3 regions of the Cupriavidus sp. MP-37 genome follow, and region 1 is predicted to be linked to each of the others. Evidence: predicted binding sites of a transcription regulator. Region 1 holds the regulator's gene; each other region holds the start of a gene.
What was found. Region 1 encodes sigma-54, which starts transcription at its own class of promoters, with help from an activator protein. Its sites were predicted from a motif close to TGGCANGNAANCTGCTTT; they were not measured.
Positions count from the first base shown of each region.

Region 2: a site for sigma-54 is predicted at 1,923-1,940, ahead of LIN44_RS23480 (ethanolamine ammonia-lyase subunit EutB). Genes of this name have one in related genera too.
Region 3: a site for sigma-54 is predicted at 2,321-2,338, ahead of LIN44_RS12300 (circularly permuted type 2 ATP-grasp protein). Genes of this name have one in related genera too.

Region 1 covers NZ_CP085344.1:3,456,023-3,461,105, reverse strand. Annotated here, with positions in the region: gene LIN44_RS15925 (PsiF family protein) at 1-60, opposite strand, end outside; gene hprK (HPr(Ser) kinase/phosphatase) at 231-1,202, opposite strand; gene LIN44_RS15915 (PTS sugar transporter subunit IIA) at 1,285-1,740, opposite strand; gene hpf (ribosome hibernation-promoting factor, HPF/YfiA family) at 2,106-2,456, opposite strand; gene LIN44_RS15905 (RNA polymerase factor sigma-54) at 2,505-3,983, opposite strand; gene lptB (LPS export ABC transporter ATP-binding protein) at 4,108-4,908, opposite strand; gene lptA (lipopolysaccharide transport periplasmic protein LptA) at 4,917-5,083, opposite strand, start outside.
Region 2 covers NZ_CP085345.1:1,569,210-1,574,292, reverse strand. Annotated here, with positions in the region: gene LIN44_RS23490 (FadR/GntR family transcriptional regulator) at 103-822, shown strand; gene LIN44_RS23485 (AI-2E family transporter) at 876-1,913, opposite strand; gene LIN44_RS23480 (ethanolamine ammonia-lyase subunit EutB) at 2,126-3,508, shown strand; gene eutC (ethanolamine ammonia-lyase subunit EutC) at 3,518-4,330, shown strand; gene LIN44_RS23470 (aminoacyl-tRNA deacylase) at 4,394-4,867, opposite strand; gene LIN44_RS23465 (LysR family transcriptional regulator) at 4,951-5,083, opposite strand, start outside.
Region 3 covers NZ_CP085344.1:2,662,932-2,668,014, reverse strand. Annotated here, with positions in the region: gene edd (phosphogluconate dehydratase) at 1-1,542, shown strand, start outside; gene LIN44_RS12305 (gluconokinase) at 1,708-2,214, shown strand; gene LIN44_RS12300 (circularly permuted type 2 ATP-grasp protein) at 2,563-4,038, shown strand; gene LIN44_RS12295 (alpha-E domain-containing protein) at 4,061-5,050, shown strand.

The DNA of each region.
Region 1 (5,083 bases):
AAAGGCGCTGGCCGCGAACAAGGGGGTAACCAGCGCGCACACTGCAATCAGGCTCTTCATGCTTGCTCTCCTCGGGGGTGGAAAACCTTGTCACCGCGCGCCTGGGTCGGCGTTGCGGCTTCCGTAACGGGCGTGATGCCCATTACAGCACAAAACGGAGCATGCCTGAGAAACGTTGACGGGAGGTTGCTACGCCGTTGTAAGCAATTGCAAGCCGCTGCGAATGTGGCTTAAAGCAGCCGGCCCTGCCCGCGCGAGACCGCGTCGGCCTGCATCGCGGCGCGCTGGCGGTCCATGAAATCGCGCAGCGTGTCGATGCCGCGCAGGCGCAGGATGGTGTTGCGCACGGCGGCCTCGACCAGCACGGCCAGGTTGCGGCCGGCCGCCACCTGGATCTTGACCATGTGGATCGGCAGCCCCAGCACGTCGAGGTATTGCGAATCCAGCGGCAGCCGCTCGAACTCGCCGTCGTTGCGCCGCACCAGCTGCACCACCAGCTTGATCTTCATCTTCCGCCGCACCGCGGTCTCGCCGAAGATGGTCTTGATGTCGAGCAGCCCCAGGCCGCGCACTTCGAGCAGGTTCTGCAGCAGCGGCGGGCAGCGGCCTTCGATGAAATCCGGCCCGAGCCGGACGAAATCGACGGCGTCGTCGGCCACCAGCCCGTGGCCGCGCGAGATCAGTTCCAGGCCCAGTTCGCTCTTGCCCAGGCCCGACTCGCCCATGATCAGCACGCCCATGCCGAGGATGTCGAGAAAGACGCCGTGCATGGTCACGCGCGGCGCCGAGATGCGCGACAGGTACAGGCGCAGGTGGTCGATCACCGCCGCGGACGACACCGGCGTGGTGAACAGCGGCGTCGACGAGCGCGTGCAGCGCAGTTCCAGGTCCGGCGGCGGCTCCATGCCGTCGGCGATCACCAGGAACGGCGGCTCCAGCAGGATCAGCTCGCCCATCTGGCGCTTGCGGGTCTCGTCGTCCAGCCGCTGGTAGTACGTGATCTCGGGTTTGCCGAGGACCTGGATCCGGTTCGGGTGGATCAGGTTGAGGTGGCCCACCAGGTCTGCCGCGGAGGTCGCTTCGCGGGCGAATTCCACGTCAAAGGCGCGGTCCGCGCCCTCCAGGCCGGCGACCCACGAGAGTTTGAGGTCGGCTGCGTTGTCGTCGAAGATGGACTGGGAGGTGACGCCGGTGAGTTCCATGCGGGTTGACTGGTAAGGCGGACTGCGAAGCGCGTGGCGCCTGCCCGGTCTGGGTGCCGGCCCGCTCTGGGGAATCAGTGGATCAGGGATGCCATGCAATCAGCAGTTCGTGCACGGCATCGGGCGTGGGCAGGGTCGCCAGGCCCTCGCGCATGTCGCGATCCGACAGCAGCTGCGCGATCTCGGACAGGATTTCCAGGTGCTGCTGCGTGGCCTGTTCCGGCACCAGCAGGAAGATCAGCAGCGACACCGGCTTGCCGTCCGGCGATTCGAACGGGATCGGCTCGGCCAGGCGCATGAAGGCGGCCAGCGGCTGCTTGAGGCCCTTGATGCGCCCGTGCGGGATCGCCACGCCGGCGCCCAGTCCGGTCGAGCCCAGCGACTCGCGTGCGAACAGGTTGTCGGTCACGATGGCGCGCGCCACGCCATGGTTGTTCTCGAAGAGGAGCCCGGCCTGCTCGAACACACGCTTCTTGCTGGTGACGCTGACGTCGAGGGTGATGTTGCCGGGTGGCAGCAATTTGGCCAAACGATTCATGGGCGATGCGCAGGATTTCAGTTAGCGGGCGGACCGTTCCGCCGGGCAGCGGCTGGCTCCGTGACCGCAGCCGGCGCGGCCGGCGCGGCGGGGGAGACGTCCGGCCCATTATAGAGCAGGGGCTACCCTCGCATTGTGCGGTGCAGCGCAAGCAGGCGCGGCCACGATTTTCTCTCTCTCTTTGTATGGCGCAGCATACACCTTGGCGCTGCGCTTGCGAACACCTCGGTTTCCCATGTGTGACAGTGTTGGCTCCGCCGCCACAGCCAGGCCGGCACCAGGGCGCAAAAAAGCCGCGCTTCGCGGCGCGGCTTGCCTGTGGAATCCTGGTTCAGCAGCCCTCTGCGGGGCCGCCGGGCATGGGTTTATTGCTGCATTTGCGCTGCGGCCATCTGGTACTTGACCGCTTCACGGTCGTGGCCTTGCACGCGATCCTTGTAGCGAATCACCTGACGGTCCAGCTTGTCGACGAGTGCGTCGATTGCTGCATACAGGTCTTCGTGATGCGCCTCGACAAAGATGTCCTTGCCCTTGAGATGCAGATTGATTTCCGCGTACTGGCGCCGGTCCTTTTCCTTGTGATTGTCGACAGAGAGCAGCACGCTAACGCCAATGACTTGATCGAAATGCCTGACGATTCGCTCCAGCTTCGTTTCCACGTACTCACGCAGAGGCGGCGTGATGTCCAGGTGGTGTCCACTGATCTTGAAGTTCATAGCGCTTCTCCTTCTGAAAGAGCCTCACCAGGCAGGCGGTGGGCTCGGCTACAAAGACTTGCGGAGATTCACTGCGGGGATTTTCAAGGCTTCGCGATACTTGGCGACGGTGCGGCGTGCGACAACGAAGCCTTGCTCGCCCAGCAGTTCGGCGATGCGACTGTCGGAAAGGGGATTCCTCGGGTCTTCGGCTCCTATCAGTTGCTTGATCAAGGCGCGGATGGCCGTTGATGAAGCCGCGCCACCGGTTTCGGTGGACACGTGGCTACCGAAGAAGTACTTCAGTTCGAAAGTACCCATCGGCGTGGCCATGTATTTATTGGTCGTCACCCGGGAGATGGTTGACTCGTGTAAACCCAGTGTATCGGCAATCTCCCGCAAAACCAAGGGGCGCATGGCGATTTCACCGTGAGTGAAAAAGTTCTTTTGACGCTCGACAATGGCCTGCGAGACACGCAGGATGGTGTCGAACCTTTGCTGGATGTTCTTGATCAGCCAGCGCGCCTCCTGCAGCTTCTGCTGCAGCCCGGCGGTGCCGGTCTCGCCCTTTGCGCCGCGCAGGATCTGCGCGTACATGTCGTTGATGCGCAGTCTCGGCATCACATCCGGATTGAGCTGCGCGATCCAGCCGCCGCCGCCCTTGCGCACGAACACATCTGGCACAACGAAATCGGCCTCGGGGCGGCTGTACGCGTGGCCCGGGTACGGGGCCAGCGAGCGGATCAGGTCATGCGCGGCCTTGAGCGCGACTTCGTCGACCTGCAGTGCCTTCTTCAGCCGCGTGTAGTCACGCACCGCCAGCAGTTCCAGGTGATGGGTGACGATGGTCAGCGCCAGTTCGCGCTGCGGGTGGGTCAGGCGGCGCAATTGCAGCGCCAGGCATTCGGCGGCATTGCGCGCGCCCACGCCGGGCGGATCGAAGCTCTGCAGCAGCGTCAGGATGGCGTGGACTTCGTCGGGATCGAACTCGAGCTCTTCGGGCAGCTCCGCGCAGATCTCTTCGAGCGAGGCGCTCAGGTAGCCATCGTCGTCGAGCGATTCGATCAGGAAGATGGCGAGCCCCTTGTCGCGCGCCGAGATCTTCAGCGGCGTCAGTTGCTCCATCAGGTATTCGCGCAGCGTGGGCTCGGCCTCGCGCAGCTGCATCGGCGTCTTTTCGTCCTCGTCGCCTTGCGGGCGGCGGGCGAAGTCGTCCAGGCTCCAGTCGCCGTTGCCGTAGTCGTCGCCGCTGCTGTTGTCGCCGTAGCTGTCATCGGCGCCGCCTTCGGCGCGGGCGTCCCCATTGCCCTGGGGCTCCGCCGGGGCGGGCGCGGGCGCGCTCTGTACGTTGACCGAGCCATCGGCCGCGACGCGCAGCGGGCTTTCGATCCAGTCGTTCTCCCGCTCGAGCAGCGGGTTTTCCGTCAGCGCCTGTTCGACCTCCTGCTGCAATTCCAGCGTGGAAAGCTGCAGCAGCCGGATCGACTGTTGCAGCTGCGGGGTCAGTGCCAGGTGCTGGGAGAGGCGGAGCTGTAGCGACGGTTTCATGCGACCTATTTTATGCGCATCTTTCCGATGTTGGAACGGAAATTGCTATCGCTGATGCGCTGTGATCGCCGCTGGCTCTTCCGGCCGTGCAGCCATGGCCGCCCGCGCGGGGCAGCCGCCCGTGTTACATGCGGAAGTTTTCGCCCAGGTAGACGCGCCGCACGGCGTCATTGGCAATGATGTCTTCGGGCTGGCCGGCGGCCAGCACCGTGCCTTCGCTGATGATGTAGGCGTGGTCGCAGATGCCGAGCGTCTCGCGCACGTTGTGGTCGGTGATCAGCACGCCGATATTGCGCGCCTTGAGGAAGCTGACGATGCGCTGGATCTCGCCGACGGCGATCGGATCCACGCCGGCGAACGGCTCGTCCAGCAGGATAAAGCGCGGCGATGACGCCAGTGCGCGCGCGATTTCCACGCGGCGGCGCTCGCCGCCGGACAGCGACAGCGCCGGGTTGTTGCGCAGGTGCGCGATCTGCAGGTCATCGAGCAGGGCATCGAGGCGGCGCTCGATCTCGGCCTTGGCCAGCGGCTTGCCCTGGTCCAGCTGCAGCTCCAGCACCGCGCGGATGTTTTCCTCGACGTTGAGCTTGCGGAACACCGACGCTTCCTGCGGCAGGTACGACAGCCCCATGCGCGCGCGCTCGTGGATCGGCAGCCCGCTGATGTGGTCGCCGTCGAGCACGATGTCGCCTTCGTCCAGCGCCACCAGGCCGACGATCATGTAGAACGACGTGGTCTTGCCCGCGCCGTTGGGGCCGAGCAGCCCGACCACCTCGCCGCTTTTCACGTCGAGCGAGACATCCTTGACCACCGTGCGCGAGCCATAGCGCTTCTTCAGGTGGCGCACGACCAGCGTGCTGCCGCCGGGCAGGACGGCGTTGGCTGCGACGGCAGGCTTCTCGGCAATGGTGGCGGTATCGGTCATGGGTACGGTCAGGGTTTGTTGGCGGGCGCGGGAGCGGGCTTCAGGTCCAGCGGCGAGCCGCCGCCCGCGGTGCCGGACTTCTGGTCCTGGCGCGGCGACAGCACCGCGCGCACCCGGCCGGACGGGTTGGCCGCCGCGGCATCGCCGCTGCCGCCGCCGGCGGCGGTGTAGAGTT
Region 2 (5,083 bases), on a different replicon from region 1:
GGTCGCACGTTTGGGCGCATAATTCCCGCTTCCGCGCGGCGGTTCAAATTGGTCGGACCAATTTCAAGGAACGCCGCGCCGTTCAGGAGCGAGGAAATCGGCATGACGGCAGCCAGGCACGGGCACGCCCGCGGACGCGTGGAGTCGGTGATGCGACGGATGGAGACCGCGCTGCTCGACGGCACCTGGCCGCCCGGCACGCGGCTGCCGGCCGAGCGCGAGCTGGCCGGGCAATACGCGGTGGCGCGCAACACCGTGCGCGAGGCCATCCAGCGCCTGGCCGCGCGCGGCCTGCTGCAGAGCCGGCGGGGCGCGGGCGTCTATGCCACCGACCAGCTGCGTGCCGGCATTGCCTCGCCGTGGGGGCAACTGGTGGCCGACCATCCCGCGCTGCGCGAAGACATCCTGGAGTTCCGCCGCGTGCTGGAGGGCGCCACCGCCTACTTCGCGGCGTTGCGCGCGGATGCCGCCGACGTGAAGCGCATCCGCGCCCTGATGGCCGAACTGGAACGCGCGCGCGCCGCCGACGACAAGCAGGCCGAGGCCGATGCCGACGCACGGCTGCATGACGCCATCGCGCAGGCCTCGCACAACACCATGTTCCTGCACCTGCATACCAGCGTGATCGGCATGCTGCGCGAGCACATCACCATCAACGGCACCGGCCTGCGCGAACAGGACGACGGCGCCTCGGACCTGCTGTTGCTGCAGCACCGCACGCTGTGCGACGCCATCTGCGCGCGCCGCCCCGAAGAGGCGCGCACGGCGATGCAGACCCATATCGACTTCGTGCGCAGCCGGGTCGAGCACGACGGGACCTGAGTCCAGGACCGGATATTGGTCCTACCACCGGCCCGGCGTGCCGGCCGCGGCATTCAGATCAGCCCGGCCCCGGCCAGCTCGCGCTTCAGGTACGCGTAAAAGATCGGCCCGGCGATCACGCCCGGGATGCCGAACAGCGTTTCCATCAGCAGCATCACCATCAGCAGTTCCCACGCCGCCGCCTGGATGCGCGCGCCGATGATGCGCGCATTCAGGAAGTACTCCAGCTTGTGGATCACCACCAGGAATACCAGCGAGCCCACCGCGATCGGCAGCGACACCGACAGCGAAGCGACCACGATGGCCGTGTTCGAGATCAGGTTGCCCAGCACCGGCAGCAGTCCCGCGACGAAGGTGATCACCACCAGGGTCTTGCTCAGCGGCAGGTGCACGCCGAACAGCGGCAGCACCAGCAGCAGGTAGATCGCGGTCAGCACGGTGTTGATCGCCGAGATCTGGATCTGCGCAAAGATGAACTGCGAGAACGCCTGCTGCAGCGTGCGCGCGCGCGCCACCAGCGCGGCCGCCAGCGGGCGCCGGTTGGGACGCGCCACGGCGCGGTACAGCGCCACCATCGCGCCGATCACCAGCCCGATCAGGATATGCACCAGCGTGCGCAGCACCTCGGCGCCCAGCTTCTGCGCCGTCGCGGCGTGCTCGCGCAGCGTGTCGATCAGCGTGTTGGCCAGTTCGTCGACGCCGTTGGGCAGCGCGTCGCTGACCCAGGGCGGCAGTTGCCCGCGCGAGCGGTCGATGATGTCGGCGACGTGGTTAAGCAGGCCGTCCAGGGTATTGCCCTCGCCGCTGACAAAGCGCACCAGCAGCCAGCCCGCCAGCGTCAGCCCCAGCAGGATCAGCGCCGACAGGATCGCCACGGCGAGCGCGTCGTGGCGCTGGTGCAGGCGCTTCAGGCGCGGCGCCAGCACGTCCACCAGCGAATACAGCAGCAGCCCGGACAGCAGCGCCGCCACCAGGTTGGCATGCAGCACGGTCCAGAGCGCCAGCGCGGTCAGCAGGTAGGCGACGGTGCCGACGCTGTACCACGCGGCCGGCGGCAGGCGCGGCGTGGCGGTCGGTTCGGGGTCTTTCATCGGTGTCTCCGGCATGCAATTTGCTGAAAAGATTCCTGGATTCTCGCCGATCCAGATGTAATGGCTGCGTCAGTCGGCTGTGCCGCCGCGACCTGGTGCCGATGTTGGCATATCGGCACACGCAAAGGGTGTCTATATTAGGGGGAATCCGTGCGCGGCCGGTGGTGCGCCGCGCTGTCCTTGTTTGCCGCCAAGCCCGGGGAACGCAACGCATGGCCTACACCCATACCATCGGCAACCATCGCCACGTCTTCGCCGACCTGCGCACGCTGCTGGCCAAGGCCAGCCCGGCGCGCTCCGGCGACGCGCTGGCGGGCCTTGCCGCGCAAAGCGAACAGGAACGGATGGCGGCCAGGCTGGCGCTGGCCGAGGTGCCGCTGACGCGCTTCCTCAACGAAGCGCTGGTGCCCTATGAGGACGACGAGGTCACGCGCCTGATCCATGACCGCCACGACGCCACCGCCTTTGCCGCGATCGGCGCCACCACCGTGGGCGACCTGCGCAACTGGCTGCTGCGGCATGAGACCGACAGCGCCATGCTGGCGCGGGTGGCGCCGGGCATCACGCCGGAGATGGCGGCGGCGGTCAGCAAGCTGATGCGCAACCAGGACCTGGTCGCGGTGGCGCGCAAGTGCCAGGTGGTCACGCGCTTTCGCAGCACGGTGGGGTTGCCGGGACGGCTGGCGGTGCGGCTCCAGCCCAACCATCCGACCGACGATCCCAAGGGCATCGCCGCGTCGATCATCGACGGGCTGCTCTATGGCTGCGGCGATGCCACCATCGGCGTCAATCCGGCCTCGGACAACCTCGGCGCGATCGTCTCGCTGCTGCGCATGATCGACGAGCTGCGCAGCCGCTTCGACATCCCCACGCAGTCGTGCGTGCTGACCCATGTCACCAACACGCTGCGCGCGATCGGCCAGGGCGCGCCGGTGGACCTGGTGTTCCAGTCCGTGGCTGGCAGCGAGCGCGCCAATGCGGCCTTCGGCATCAGCTTGTCGCTGCTGGCCGAGGCGCACGACGCGGCGCAGGCGCTGGCGCGCGGCACCGTGGGCGACAACCTGATGTATTTCGAGACCGGGCAGGGCAGCGCGCTGTCGGCCGACGCGCACCACGGCGTCGACCAGCAGACCATGGAGGCGCGCGCCTACGCGGTGGCGCGCGCGTTCTCGCCGCTGCTGGTCAATACCGTGGTGGGCTTTATCGGGCCGGAGTACCTGTACGACGGCAAGCAGATCATCCGCGCCGGTCTGGAAGACCACTTCTGCGGCAAGCTGATGGGCGTGCCGATGGGCTGCGACGTCTGCTACACCAACCACGCCGAGGCCGACCAGGACGACATGGACACGCTGCTGACGCTGTTCGGCGTGGCCGGCATCAACTTCATCATGGGCGTGCCCGGCGCCGACGACATCATGCTGAACTACCAGAGCACCTCGTTCCACGATGCGCTGTACCTGCGCGAAGTGCTGGGGCTGCGCCCGGCGCCGGAATTCGAGGCCTGGCTGCAGCGCATGGGCATTGCCGATGGCGCCGGCCGGCTGCTGGAGCCGGCCGCGCGCCAGCCGCTGCTGCAGATGGCCCACACCTTGTAAGGCGCTGCGATGACGGCCAAACGCCAGGCTCCCGTCAGTCCCGATCCCGCCGAAGCCGACCCGTGGCAACGGCTGCGCCGCTTCACGCGCGCGCGCATTGCGCTGGGCCGTACCGGCCACAGCCAGCCCACCGACGCCGTGCTGGCCTTCGGCCTGGCCCATGCGCAGGCGCGCGACGCGGTGCACCTGGCGCTGGAGGTCGGCACCGTCACCGCGGCGCTGGAGGCGGCCGGGCTGGCGCACGCGGCCGTGCACAGCGCGGCGCCGGACCGCGAGCACTACCTGCGCCGCCCGGACCTGGGCCGGCGCCTGGACCACGCCAGCCGCGCGCGGCTGGACGCGGTGCGGCCGGCGCAGGCGCCGGATGTGGTGTTCGTGATTGCCGATGGCCTGTCGGCGCTGGCGACGCAGCGCCATGCGCTGCCGCTGCTCGAGGCGGCGCGCCAGCGCCTGCCGCACGGCTGGCACATCGGTCCGGTGGTGGTGGCCGAACAGTCGCGCGTGGCGCTGGGCGACGAGATCGGCGAGCGGCTGGGCGCGCGCCAGGTGGTGATGCTGATCGGCGAACGGCCCGGGCTCAGTTCGCCCGACAGCCTGGGCATCTACCTGACCCATGCGCCGCGCGTCGGCCGCACCGATGCCGAGCGCAACTGCATCTCCAATGTGCGCCCGGAAGGGCTGTCCTATGCGCAGGCCGCCGAGCGGCTGGTGTTCCTGCTGCGCGGCGCGGCGGCGCTCGGACGCTCCGGCGTGGACCTGAAGGACGACAGCGCGCCGGCCTTGCCCGCAGGCAGCGCCGGGCAAGCGCCAGAGCAACGCTGAACACAAGCAAAACGGCCACCACGCGGGCCGCAACCCGCGTGGTGGCCGTTGCCGTGGCACCGCTTACATCATGCGGCGCGAGAACTGCCCATGCCCCGCATCCGACATCAGTTGCTTGAACTGGTCGCCGCTCATGTGCACCAGGTCCTGGTGGTCGCCGCCCTCGAAATACACTTCGGGCTGCTGCATCAGGCTGTCGTCCACATAAGTCTGCATGCCGTATGCCATGGCCACCGGCGGAATCGCGCCCAGGTCGCAATCCTTGAAGATCTCGCGGATCTCGTCCTCGTGCGCCAGCACCAGGTTGCGCCCGGTCTGTTCGCAGATGGCCGCCATCTGCAGGTGATGGCTCGAAGGGATCACAGCGGCGACGTAGCCGCGTTCATCCTCCAGCAACAGCGTCTTGGCCAGCCGGTCCCCGGGCACGTGCGCGGCCTCTGCCGTGGCCATGCTGCTCAGGGTGTAGGGGTGGCGGATGATGTCGTAGCGGGTGTTCTTGCTGCTCAGGCAGTTAGCGAGCGTACTAGCCAGGGCCATGATTGCTCCTAGGTTCCGGATGCGCCGACGGTTATCCTTGTGCTCCTAATATAGTGCGCCGGCGCGACGGCGATGGCCTGCGGCTAACGGTGCAGCCGCGGCCACACCGCCTGCAGTTCGGTCTTCAGGAAATTCAGCAGGTAGCGCGTGGCCAGGGTCTGGTAGCGGTTGGGCATGGTCAGCATGTAGAGCTTGCTGCCGAACACGCTGATGCGG
Region 3 (5,083 bases), 790 kb from region 1:
GGCATCACGCAAGGCAACGCCGGCATGGAGCTGTCGCTGTTCTCGCGCGATGCGATTGCCATGGGCACCGCGGTGGCGCTGTCGCACAACACCTTCGATGCCGCGCTGATGCTGGGGGTGTGCGACAAGATCGTGCCGGGGCTGCTGATGGGCGCGCTGCAGTTCGGCCACCTGCCGATGGTGTTCGTGCCCGCGGGCCCGATGGCGAGCGGGCTGCCCAACAAGGAAAAGGCGCGCGTGCGCCAGCTCTACGCCACCGGCCAGGTGGGACGCGACGCGCTGCTGGAAGCCGAATGCCAGGCCTATCACGGCGCCGGCACCTGCACCTTCTACGGCACCGCCAACAGCAACCAGTTCCTGATGGAAATCATGGGCCTGCACCTGCCGGGCGCGGCCTTCGTCCATCCCGACAGCGGCCTGCGCGACGCGCTGACGGCCGCGGCGGCGCAGCGCGCGATCGCGCTGCGCGCGCGCGGCGACAGCTACCTGCCGCTGGCGCGCATCGTCGACGAACGCGCCATCGCCAATGCCATGGTCGGCCTGCTGGCCACCGGCGGCTCCACCAACCACACCATCCACCTGGTGGCGATGGCGCGCGCCGCCGGCATCATGATCGACTGGAACGACTTCGACCTGCTGTCGCGCATCACGCCGCTGCTGGCGCGGGTCTATCCCAATGGCTCGGCCGATGTGAACCACTTCCATGCCGCCGGCGGCGCCGGCTTCGTGATCCGCGAACTGCTGCAGGCCGGCCTGCTGCACGAGGACGTGCAGACCGTGGCCGGCCCGGGCCTGGCCCGTTACACGCAGGAACCCGTGATGAGCGACGGCGTGCTGCAATGGCGCGACGGCGCCGCGCAGAGCGGCGACCCGCAGGTGCTGGCGACGGCCGCCGCGCCGTTCTCCACCGAGGGCGGCCTGCGACTGATGCAGGGCAACCTGGGCCGCGGCGTGATCAAGGTCTCGGCCGTGGCGCCGGAGCACCGCGTGGTCGAAGCCCCGGTGCGGGTGTTCGATTCGCAGGAGGCGCTGCAGGCGGCGTTCGATGCCGGCGAACTGGGCGGCGACCTGATCGCAGTGGTGCGTTTCCAGGGGCCGAATGCCAACGGCATGCCGGAACTGCACCGGCTGACCCCCGTGCTGGGCGCGCTGCAGGACGCCGGCCACCAGGTGGCGCTGGTGACCGACGGCCGCATGTCCGGCGCCTCGGGCAAGGTGCCGGCGGTGATCCACGTCGGCCCGGAGGCGTTGGCGGGCGGCGCGCTGGCGCGCGTGCGCGATGGCGACCGCATCCGGGTCGACGCCGTAACCGGCACGCTGCAATGGCTGGGCGACGAAAGCGAATTCGCGGCGCGCGCGCCGGCGCGCGCGCCGGCTGACCGGTTCGCGCAGTTCAGCCTGGGGCGCGGCCTGTTCGGCCTGTTCCGGCGCCACGCACGGATCGCGGAAGAGGGCGCCAGCGCACTCGACCTGTCCGAGATGGATGCCGGCGCCGCGGGCGACCACGGCGATACCGCCGCGGTGCGATCCGTCGCACAATAGCCTGGCCAGAGGCCGATTTTCTATCGTGAAGTTTCCCGCGGGGACCACAGCGCCCCGCGAGGTCCTTGGGGCGCGCCGTAACCGCATTCGGCCGGACCCATCAGGACACGCAAGGAACCGACAAGGATGGCACCACCATCCGATACCAAGACCGACGGAGCAGACATGATCTATATCCTGATGGGCGTTTCCGGCAGCGGCAAGACCACGGTCGGCCAGTTGCTGGCGCAGCGGCTGGGCTGCGGCTTCCATGACGCCGATGACTTCCACAGCGATGCCAACAAGGCCAAGATGCACGCCGGCATCCCGCTCACCGACGAAGACCGCTGGCCGTGGCTGGCGGCGATGCGCGCGGCCATCGACTCGGCCCGGGCCGAAGGCCGCACCCATGTGTTCACCTGCTCGGCGCTGCGCCAGGCGTACCGCGACCGGCTGACCCCGCCCGATGGCGGCGTGACCTTCGTGTTCATGAAGGGCGATGCGTCGCTGATCGGCCAGCGCCTGTCGGCGCGCACCGAGCACTTCTTCAACCCCGAGCTGCTGCAAAGCCAGTTCGATACGCTGGAAGAACCCGGCGACGCGCTCACGCTCGATATCCGCCAGCCGCCCGAGGTGCTAGTCGACACCATCCTCGGAGCCACCGTACGGCAGGGCGCCGGCGCGGCGCGCTGACCTGCCGCCATCGCGCGCCACGGGGCATGGGTCCGGGGCGCGACTTCCATCTTTCCTACGGCACAACTGCGGCCGCCGGCCTTGCCGGCGGCTTTTTTGCGTGCGCTGGCAGGCATCTTGCTAGCCTGGCTTCGTGCCGATGCCGAAGGTATAGGCGGCCCGCCGGGCCACCTTGCGGCTTTCGCCGGCGCGGGTATGCTGGAAGGGCCAGTGACTCGACGGCATCACCGCGGCCTGCGCCAACCGGCGCCGCCGCACGGCACGACAGCCAGGGCAACCAGGGCGGCCCGCAGCGGCGCGCACGCGCGCGGCTGCGGCGGCAGCCCGCGACATGGAGGAGCGGCCATCATGGCGGCGCGGTACTTCGACGAGATGCTGGACTGGCGCAATGACGGCGCGCCGGCGCTGATCCACGCGGGACAGGCCTTGCCTGACGGCGCCGTGCGCCCGCACTACCGGCATTTCGCCGAATGGCTGGCGCGCCAGACCGAAGGCACGATGGCCAACAAGCGCGCCGAGGCCGACCTGGTGTTCCGGCGCGTGGGTATCACCTTTGCCGTCTACGGCGACAAGGACGAGGCCAACAGCGGCACCGAGCGCACCATCCCGTTCGACGTGATCCCGCGCATTTTCCCGGCGAGCGAATGGGCGCTGCTTGAAAAAGGCCTGCGCCAGCGCGTGGCCGCGCTGAACCGCTTCATCCATGACATCTACCACGGCCAGGACATCATCCGCGCCGGCGTGATCCCGCCCGACCAGATCTACAACAACGCCCAGTACCGGCCCGAGATGCTCGGCGTCAACGTGCCGCACGACGTCTATGCGCATGTTGCCGGCATCGACGTGGTGCGCGCCGGCGAGGGCGAGTTCTACGTGCTGGAAGACAACCTGCGCGTGCCGTCGGGCGTGTCGTACATGCTCGAGAACCGCAAGATGATGATGCGCTTGTTCCCGGACCTGTTCGCGCGCAACCGCGTCGCACCGGTGGCGCACTATCCCGACCTGCTGCTCGACATGCTGCGCGGGGTCTCGCCGCAGGCGATCGCCGATCCCACCGTGGTGGTGCTGACGCCCGGCATGTACAACTCGGCGTACTTCGAGCATGCCTTCCTGGCGCAGCAGATGGGGGTGGAGCTGGTCGAAGGCAGCGATCTCTTCGTCGAGGACAACCACCTGTTCATGCGCACCACGCAGGGCCCGCAACGCATCGACGTGATCTACCGCCGCGTCGACGACGATTTCCTCGATCCGCTCGCGTTCCGTCCCGATTCCGCGCTGGGCGCCGCCGGGCTGCTGTCGGTCTACCGCGCCGGCAACGTGACCATCTGCAATGCGATCGGCACCGGCGTCGCCGACGACAAGTCGATCTACCCGTATGTGCCGGACATGATCCGCTTCTACCTCGGCGAAGAGGCCGTCCTCAGCAATGTGCCGACCTACATGTGCCGGCGCGCCGATGACCTGCAGTACGTGCTGGACCATATGGGCGAACTGGTGGTCAAGGAAACCCACGGCGCCGGCGGCTACGGCATGCTGGTCGGCCCGGCCGCGACGCGCGCCGAGATCGATGCCTTCCGCGAGGTGGTCAGGTCCCGGCCCGGGCAGTACATCGCGCAGCCCACGCTGGCGCTGTCGACCTGCCCGACCTACGTCGAGGCCGGCATCGCGCCGCGCCATATCGACCTGCGCCCGTTCGTGCTGTCGGGCAAGGAGGTGCGCATGGTGCCGGGCGGGCTGACCCGCGTGGCGCTGCGCGAGGGTTCGCTGGTGGTGAATTCCTCGCAGGGGGGCGGCACCAAGGACACGTGGGTGCTGGAACGATGAACGCCGATCTTGGAGAGCCCACATGCTGAGCCGCACCGCCGACCACCTGTTCTGGATGGCCCGCTACACCGAGCGCGCCGAGAACACCGCGCGCATGCTCGACGTCAACTACCAGACCTCGCTGTTGCCGCAATCGGCGGAAGTGGCAGAGCAGGGCTGGTGGGCGATGCTCGATATCTCGGAACTGACCGAGGTCTTCGACCACAAGTACGGCCTGCTGTCGCGCGACGACGTGATCGACTTCATGGTGCGCGACATGACCAATGCCTCGTCCATCATGAGCTGCCTGCGCGCGGCGCGCGAGAACGCGCGCGCGGTGCGCGGCTCGCTCACCACCGAGGTCTGGGAAACGGTCAACACCACCTGGCTGGAGGTGCAGCGCCTGATCGCCGACGGCGTGCTGAAGGAAGACCCGGCGCGTTTCTTCGAATGGGTCAAGTTCCGCTCGCACCTGGCGCGCGGGGTGCAGTTCGGCACCATGCTCAAGGATGATGCCTTCCACTTCATGCGCCTGGGCACCTTCCTGGAGCGCGCCGACAATACCGCGCGCATACTCGACGTCAAGTTCCAGACCTCTTCCGGCGGGGACGGCGGAGAGGCTCGGAATGGCGCCGGGCCGGGGGCCGAACCTGACCAGAGCGGCCCCAACGACTTCTACCACTGGGCGGCGATCCTGCGTTCGGTATCGGGCTTCGAGGTCTACCGCAAGGTCTATCGCGCGGTGATCACGCCGCAGCGCGTGGCCGAGCTGCTGATCCTGCGCCCGGACATGCCGCGTTCGCTGGTGTCGAGCATGGACGAGGTGGTGTCCATCCTGCATACGGTGCGCAACCAGCATTCGGCGGAAACCGAGCGGCAGGCTGGTAAACTCCACGCCGACCTGAAGTACGCACGTATCGACGATATCTTTGCCGTCGGCCTGCATGCGTACCTGACCAGCTTCCTGGAGCGCATCGGCGACCTCGGCAACGGCATCAGCCGGGACTTCCTGGTGCCGCTGCAGGCGGCCTGAGCCGGGCCACCGGCTGCCTCCGTGCCGCCGCGC